DNA from 2 places in the Lelliottia amnigena genome. Region 1 is predicted to be linked to the other one. Evidence: predicted binding sites of a transcription regulator. Region 1 holds the regulator's gene; the other holds the start of a gene.
The links. The regulator Fur, encoded in region 1, represses iron uptake genes when iron is present. The targets are predictions, from matches to a motif close to ATAATAATGAGAACNACTATCAA.

Region 1 (3,726 bases):
CAATCGCCGAACAATAATTCTCCCATCGTACTGGTTCACGGGCTTTTTGGCAGCCTCGATAATTTGGGCGTGCTCGCGCGCGATCTGGTTACCGATCACAATATTCTGCAGGTCGATATGCGCAACCATGGGGTTTCACCGCGCGATCCAGAGATGACGTATGCGGCGATGGCTCATGATCTACTGGATACGCTCGATGCGAATAACATCGAAAAAGCGACGCTGATTGGCCATTCAATGGGCGGTAAAGCGGTGATGGCCCTGACGGCGATTGCGCCAGAGCGCATCAACCAGCTGGTGGTGATTGATGTAGCACCTGTGGATTACGATGTGCGTCGACACGACGAAATTTTTGCGGCGATCAACGCCGTCACTGAGGCGGGCGTTGCAACCCGTCAGCAGGCTGCGGCGATTATGCGCGAGCATTTAGATGAAGAAGGCGTGGTGCAGTTTCTGCTGAAGTCGTTCGTCGAGGGCGCGTGGCGGTTTAACGTCCCGGTTCTGTGGGATCAATACGATAACATTGTTGGCTGGCAGCCAATTCCAGCCTGGCAGGCCCCTACGCTCTTTATTCGCGGCGGCAATTCACCGTATGTCACAGAAGCCTATCGCGATACGCTGCTGGCGCAATTCCCGCAGGCGCGTGCGCATGTGATTGCCGGTGCAGGCCACTGGGTTCACGCCGAAAAACCGGACGCGGTGCTGCGCGCCATCCGCCGTTATCTCTCTGAGAACGCGATTTGATTAAAATGTCAGCGACTGGACGCCTGTTGGCCTCCAGTCGTTGGCGTGCTGATATCAGTAATGTATGATGTCGCGCTCATCGCCCCGGCAATAGCAGGGCCGCTCGTTTTCCCCGAAGTCTCTGAATCATGGCCAAAGAACAAACGGACCGTACGACATTAGATCTGTTCGCGACTGAACGTCGACCGGGACGACCTAAAACCAATCCGCTTTCGCGCGATGAACAGTTGCGCATCAATAAGCGAAACCAGCTTAAACGCGACAAAAGTCGTGGGCTTAAACGCGTCGAGTTAAAACTCAATGCGGACGCAGTCGACGCCCTAAGCGAACTGGCTGAGGCCCGTGAAATCAGCCGCAGCGAGCTGATCGAAGAGATGCTTATGCTGCAACTGCAGGCATTGCGCCATTCACAGTAAAAGTCTGAAAAATCGCCCTTACCCCACTTTCATGTAGCACAGAGTGCAGTCCCGCGTGATAGCTGTTTCCGCTGACTTCTCTGTTCTGCTATGATTGCCCTCATCCGTGGACAATTTGTGCCACCATACCATTAAGTTTCAAGAGGTTATTTTACTCATGGCAATCATCGGCATTTTCTTCGGCAGCGATACCGGTAATACCGAAAACATCGCAAAAAACATTCAAAAACAGCTAGGTAAAGACGTTGCCGACGTCCATGACATTGCGAAGAGCAGCAAAGAAGATCTCGAAGGTTACGATATTCTGCTGCTGGGCATTCCAACCTGGTACTACGGCGAAGCACAGTGTGACTGGGACGATTTCTTCCCAACGCTGGAAGAAGTCGACTTTAACGGTAAGCTGGTCGCGCTGTTCGGTTGCGGTGACCAGGAAGATTACGCAGAGTATTTCTGTGATGCGCTGGGCACCATTCGCGACATCATCGAACCGCGCGGCGCGGCGATTGTCGGTCATTGGCCAACGGCGGGTTATCACTTTGAAGCGTCTAAAGGCCTTGCGGATGACGATCATTTTGTGGGCCTGGCGATTGACGAAGACCGTCAACCAGAGCTCACCGCAGAACGCGTAGACAAATGGGTTAAGCAGATCCGCGAAGAACTTCACCTCGACGATATCCTGAATGCCTGATTGATCGTGCGGCGCTGCAAAACTGTTGCGCCGCATTGATAGGTAATTCCAATTAAAATAATTGCTACAAATTTTTAACTTTTGCTTTCATACCTGTACAATATCCCAGGTTAAAGTGGATGCCTTCGCTCAACTTTGTTGGCGATACCACGTTTTTATAAGCATACTTTGCTTGAGACTTGCAGTTTTCATTTAGGCATGGCAGTTCTATAATGAAACGCATTATCCCAAGTGCATTTTCTGTCACTTCTTCTTTAGAAGTGAATCGTTTAGCAACAGGACAGATTCCGCATGACTGACAACAATACCGCATTAAAGAAGGCTGGCCTGAAAGTTACGCTTCCTCGTTTAAAAATTCTGGAAGTACTGCAAGGGCCGGACAATCACCATGTCAGTGCGGAAGACTTGTATAAACGTCTGATCGACATGGGCGAAGAGATTGGCCTGGCGACCGTTTATCGCGTTCTGAACCAATTTGATGACGCCGGGATTGTCACCCGTCATAATTTTGAAGGCGGTAAATCCGTTTTCGAACTGACACAACAGCATCACCACGATCACCTCATCTGCCTGGATTGCGGCAAGGTGATTGAATTTAGCGATGAATCTATCGAATCTCGTCAGCGTGAGATTGCCACTCGTCATGGTATCCGTCTGACCAACCACAGCCTGTACCTCTACGGTCACTGTGCTGAAGGCGATTGCCGCGAAAACGATCACGCGCACGACACGAAATAATCGTTTTTCATACACTGAGCCAACCTGACGGTTGGCTTTTTTTTGCCTGCTATAAATAAAAAACCCGGTTGTGCGCCATCCAACTCACATCAGGATGGCGCACAGCCGGGCGTGGCAAAAGAGGATTACTTGCTGTTATTGCTGCGAATCTCCTGCCAGATCTTGTCACAACGCTTTGCCACTTCCTGATCGTTGCCGGTTTGACGCGCCTGGATACAGGCCTGGTAATCCAGCACCCGCACATTTTCCTGCGTCGCAAACTGCTCGTGCGCTTTCTCTTTTTTCAGCACATTCAGCACGCTCTGGCAGGCTTCAATTTTTTCTGGCGATCCTTCGGCGGTGTTAATACAGGCGCTGTAGGCCTCTTTCAGTCGAGAGTCTTCTTTTGGTGCCTGCGGTTGTGCGCAAGCGACCAGTCCCGATGCAAGCATCGCGACGATAACACATTTTTTCAGCATATCAGTCTCCATTCCGGCGGGATGGGGGGAATCATCCCGCCGGCGCGTTCATCAGAAAATGGTGAAGGGTGCGATGACCATGAATTTCACGTCACGCTCGTCCTGGAAGATGTTGCCGTAACCGCCCGAGTAGCTTGGAATGTCGGAATGGTTGTCGTATTGAGTGAAGTGCAGTTTAAACATCGTGCCCTTCGCGCGACCGTCCTGAAGCGTGTAGATGGCATCGAGGCTGTATGAGGACTCTTTCAGGCGATAGTTCGGATCGTAGTAAGCGTCCGGCGTCGCCATATCAGCAGGTTTTGCGTCCCATGCATACGCGTAAGATGCACCAACTGCCCAGCCCGGCAGATTCCAGTTTTTCAGGTCATACATGGCACCGAAGAATACGGCTTTCTCGCCATCGGCGTTGAAATCCGAACGGTTATCCCACCAGATATCCAGGCGACCATTTGAAGATGCGTAGGTCGGCGTCATACGCTGCAGGAAGTAGCCCTGCTGACCTTCGGCCTTCACGTATGTCCCTTCCAGGCGTAAATCAACCTGCCCGATTTTGTAGCCAAAGGTCAGCGCCTGAAGCCATGCCGTGCCGTCATACAGATCGTTCACACCGCCATCGCTGACTTTGTCACGCGTACCGTAGAACTGATAACTGGTCGACAGCGGGCCGCCAACGATATCGAAT
Region 2 (3,726 bases), 1.6 Mb from region 1:
CGCTTTGCTGTCAAAAGTGCGTGATTATCTGTGGAAAAACGCGCACATCGTCGCGAAAGTGGTCAGTAGTAAAGAAGAGGAAGGTGCGAAATTCCGCGACTACTTCGATCATCACGAACCGATTTCTACCGCGCCATCGCACCGTGCGCTGGCAATGTTCCGTGGCCGTAACGAAGGCATCCTGCAGCTTTCTCTCAATGCCGATCCGCAGTTTGATGAGCCGCCGAAAGAGAGCTATTGCGAGCAGATCATCACCGACCATCTTGGCCTGCGCCTGAATAACGCGCCCGCTGATAGCTGGCGTAAAGGCGTGGTGAGCTGGACGTGGCGTATCAAAGTGCTGATGCACCTTGAAACCGAACTGATGGGCACCGTGCGCGAACGCGCTGAAGACGAAGCCATCAATGTCTTTGCCCGTAACCTGCATGACCTGCTGATGGCGGCTCCGGCGGGTCTGCGCGCCACGATGGGTCTCGATCCCGGCCTGCGCACCGGCGTGAAAGTAGCGGTCGTTGACGCCACCGGCAAGCTGGTCGCCACCGACACGATTTATCCGCACACCGGTCAGGCAGCAAAAGCCGCCGTGGCCGTGGCGGCGCTGTGCGAGAAACATAACGTCGAGCTGGTGGCGATTGGTAACGGCACGGCATCGCGTGAAACCGAACGCTTCTTCCTGGACGTACAGGAACAGTTCCCGAAAGTCACCGCACAGAAGGTGATCGTGAGCGAAGCGGGGGCATCGGTCTATTCCGCGTCCGAACTGGCTGCGCTGGAATTCCCGGATCTGGACGTTTCCCTTCGCGGCGCCGTCTCTATCGCCCGTCGTTTACAGGATCCGCTGGCCGAGCTGGTGAAGATCGATCCGAAATCTATTGGTGTGGGTCAGTACCAGCACGACGTCAGCCAGACCCAGCTGGCGCGTAAGCTGGATGCGGTAGTGGAAGACTGCGTGAACGCCGTTGGCGTGGATCTGAACACCGCGTCCGTCGCGCTGCTCACCCGCGTGGCTGGGTTGACGCGCATGATGGCGCAAAATATCGTCTCCTGGCGTGATGAAAACGGACAGTTCCGGAACCGTCAGCAGTTACTCAACGTCAGCCGTCTCGGGCCAAAAGCCTTTGAACAGTGCGCGGGTTTCCTGCGTATCAACCACGGCGATAACCCACTGGACGCCTCAACGGTTCACCCGGAAACGTATCCGGTGGTGGAACGCATTTTGGCCGTCACGCAGCAAGCGCTGAAAGATCTGATGGGCAACAGCGCGGAACTGCGCAACCTGAAAGCCGTCGATTTCACCGATGAGCGATTCGGTATCCCGACCGTTACTGACATCATCAAAGAGCTGGAAAAACCTGGCCGCGACCCGCGTCCTGAGTTTAAAACGGCGAAATTTGCTGAAGGTGTGGAGACGATGAAAGATCTGCTGCCTGGCATGATTCTGGAAGGCGCAGTCACTAACGTCACCAACTTTGGCGCATTTGTCGATATCGGCGTGCATCAGGACGGTCTGGTCCATATTTCTTCCCTGGCGGATAAGTTTGTTCAGGATCCGCATACCGTAGTGAAAGCGGGCGACATCGTGAAGGTGAAAGTGCTCGACGTGGATATGCCGCGTAAGCGTATCGCGCTGACAATGCGTCTGGATGAGCAGCCTGGCGAAACCAACGCACGCCGTGGCAACGGCGGTGGTGCACGCGAACAGGCGCGCCCGGCGGCAAAACCGGCGCAACCGCGCGGTCGCGACGCCCAGCCCGCAGGCAACAGCGCGATGATGGACGCGCTCGCTGCGGCGATGGGTAAAAAGCGTTAATTCTGCATCTCACCCTCCTCCTGAAAAGGCGGAGGGTTATTTATGCAATGTGGAACCGATTGCATATCCGTATTTAAACCGACAATTATCACTTCGTTAACAAATAAGTGATTTCCCTCTCACTTGCAAAATCATTAAATATTGAGCAAGGTCAAACTGTCCGCGAATTAATAGCCATAACAACATTACGTCACATTTTAAATATTGCTGGTAGAAACCATTCTCATTATCATTGCATCTGTTGATTATTTAACCTTCGGTGAAAGTGGTGTCTATGCAATTCACACCAGACAGTGCCTGGAAAATTACCGGTTTTTCCCGCGAAATTAGCCCGGCGTATCGTCAGAAACTGCTGTCATTAGGCATGTTGCCTGGCTCGTCCTTCCAGGTCGTTCGCATTGCGCCGTTGGGCGATCCAGTTCATATCGAAACCCGACGCGTTAATCTGGTCCTGCGCAAAAAAGACCTCGCCTTATTAGAAGTCGAAGCCTTAACCCGATAAATCGCCAGTCGTTATTCCGAGTCTACAACAATGAAAAAATTAACCATTGGCTTAATTGGTAATCCTAATTCCGGCAAGACAACGTTATTCAATCAGTTAACCGGCGCACGTCAGCGCGTGGGAAACTGGGCTGGCGTAACGGTCGAACGTAAAGAAGGTCATTTTTCAACGACCGACAATCTCGTCACGCTCGTTGATCTGCCCGGGACCTATTCGTTAACCACGATTTCGTCGCAGACCTCGCTCGATGAGCAAATTGCCTGCCACTATATTTTGAGTGGTGATGCGGATTTACTGATTAACGTCGTCGATGCGTCCAATCTCGAACGTAACCTTTACCTGACGCTGCAATTGCTCGAGTTGGGCATTCCGTGCATCGTTGCGCTAAACATGCTCGACCTGGCAGAAAAACAGCAAATTCGCATCGACATCGACGCGCTTTCCGCTCGCCTTGGCTGCCCGGTTGTACCTCTGGTGTCGACCCGCGCACGGGGTATTGATGCCTTAAAGCTGGCCGTCGATCGTCACTCGCAAAATACCGATCTCGAGCTGGTGCATTACGCCAAACCGCTGCTGCAAGAAGCCGATCATCTGGCGCAGGAAATGGCGCAGACGATGCCGCAAAAACAGCGCCGCTGGCTCGGTCTGCAAATGCTGGAAGGCGATATTTATAGCCGTCGCTATGCAGGCGATGCCGCGCAGAAGCTGGATCTTTCCCTCGCACGACTCAATGAACAACTCGACGATCCGGCGCTGCATATCGCCGATGCGCGCTATCAAAGTATTGCCGCCATTTGCGAAGTGGTCAGTAACACGCTGACGGCGGAACACAGCCGTTTCACCGCAGCTGTCGATAGAATTATTCTGAACCGTTTTCTCGGCCTGCCGGTATTCCTGCTGGTGATGTATTTGATGTTCCTGCTGGCCATTAACATTGGTGGGGCGTTACAACCGCTGTTTGATGTGGGGTCGGTGGCTATCTTTATTCACGGGCTGCAATGGGTTGGCTACACGCTGCACTTCCCGGAATGGTTGACCATTTTCCTGGCTCAGGGGATTGGCGGCGGGGTTAACACCGTACTGCCGTTAGTACCGCAAATTGGCATGATGTATCTGTTCCTCTCTTTCCTTGAGGATTCAGGTTATATGGCCCGCGCGGCATTCGTCATGGATCGTCTGATGCAAGCGCTCGGTTTACCGGGTAAATCCTTCGTTCCGCTGATTGTTGGATTTGGCTGTAACGTGCCGTCGGTGATGGGCGCGCGTACGCTGGATGCGCCTCGCGAGCGCTTGATGACCATCATGATGGCACCGTTTATGTCTTGCGGTGCGCGCCTGGCCATTTTTGCCGTATTTGCTGCGGCCTTCTTCGGCCAGCAAGGCGCGCTGGCGGTCTTCTCGCTGTATATACTCG

Region 2: feoA (ferrous iron transporter A) is a predicted target of Fur. The motif match lies at 2,021-2,043, and genes of this name have one in related genera.

The regions. Positions count from the first base shown of each region.
Region 1 is NZ_CP077236.1:3,058,251-3,061,976, reverse strand. Features, by position in the region: gene ybfF (esterase) at 1-744, shown strand, start outside; gene ybfE (LexA regulated protein) at 873-1,160, shown strand; gene fldA (flavodoxin FldA) at 1,318-1,848, shown strand; gene fur (ferric iron uptake transcriptional regulator) at 2,140-2,586, shown strand; gene chiQ (ChiQ/YbfN family lipoprotein) at 2,712-3,041, opposite strand; gene chiP (chitoporin ChiP) at 3,096-3,726, opposite strand, start outside.
Region 2 is NZ_CP077236.1:1,418,987-1,422,712, forward strand. Features, by position in the region: gene I6L74_RS06800 (Tex family protein) at 1-1,810, shown strand, start outside; gene feoA (ferrous iron transporter A) at 2,085-2,312, shown strand; gene feoB (Fe(2+) transporter permease subunit FeoB) at 2,343-3,726, shown strand, end outside.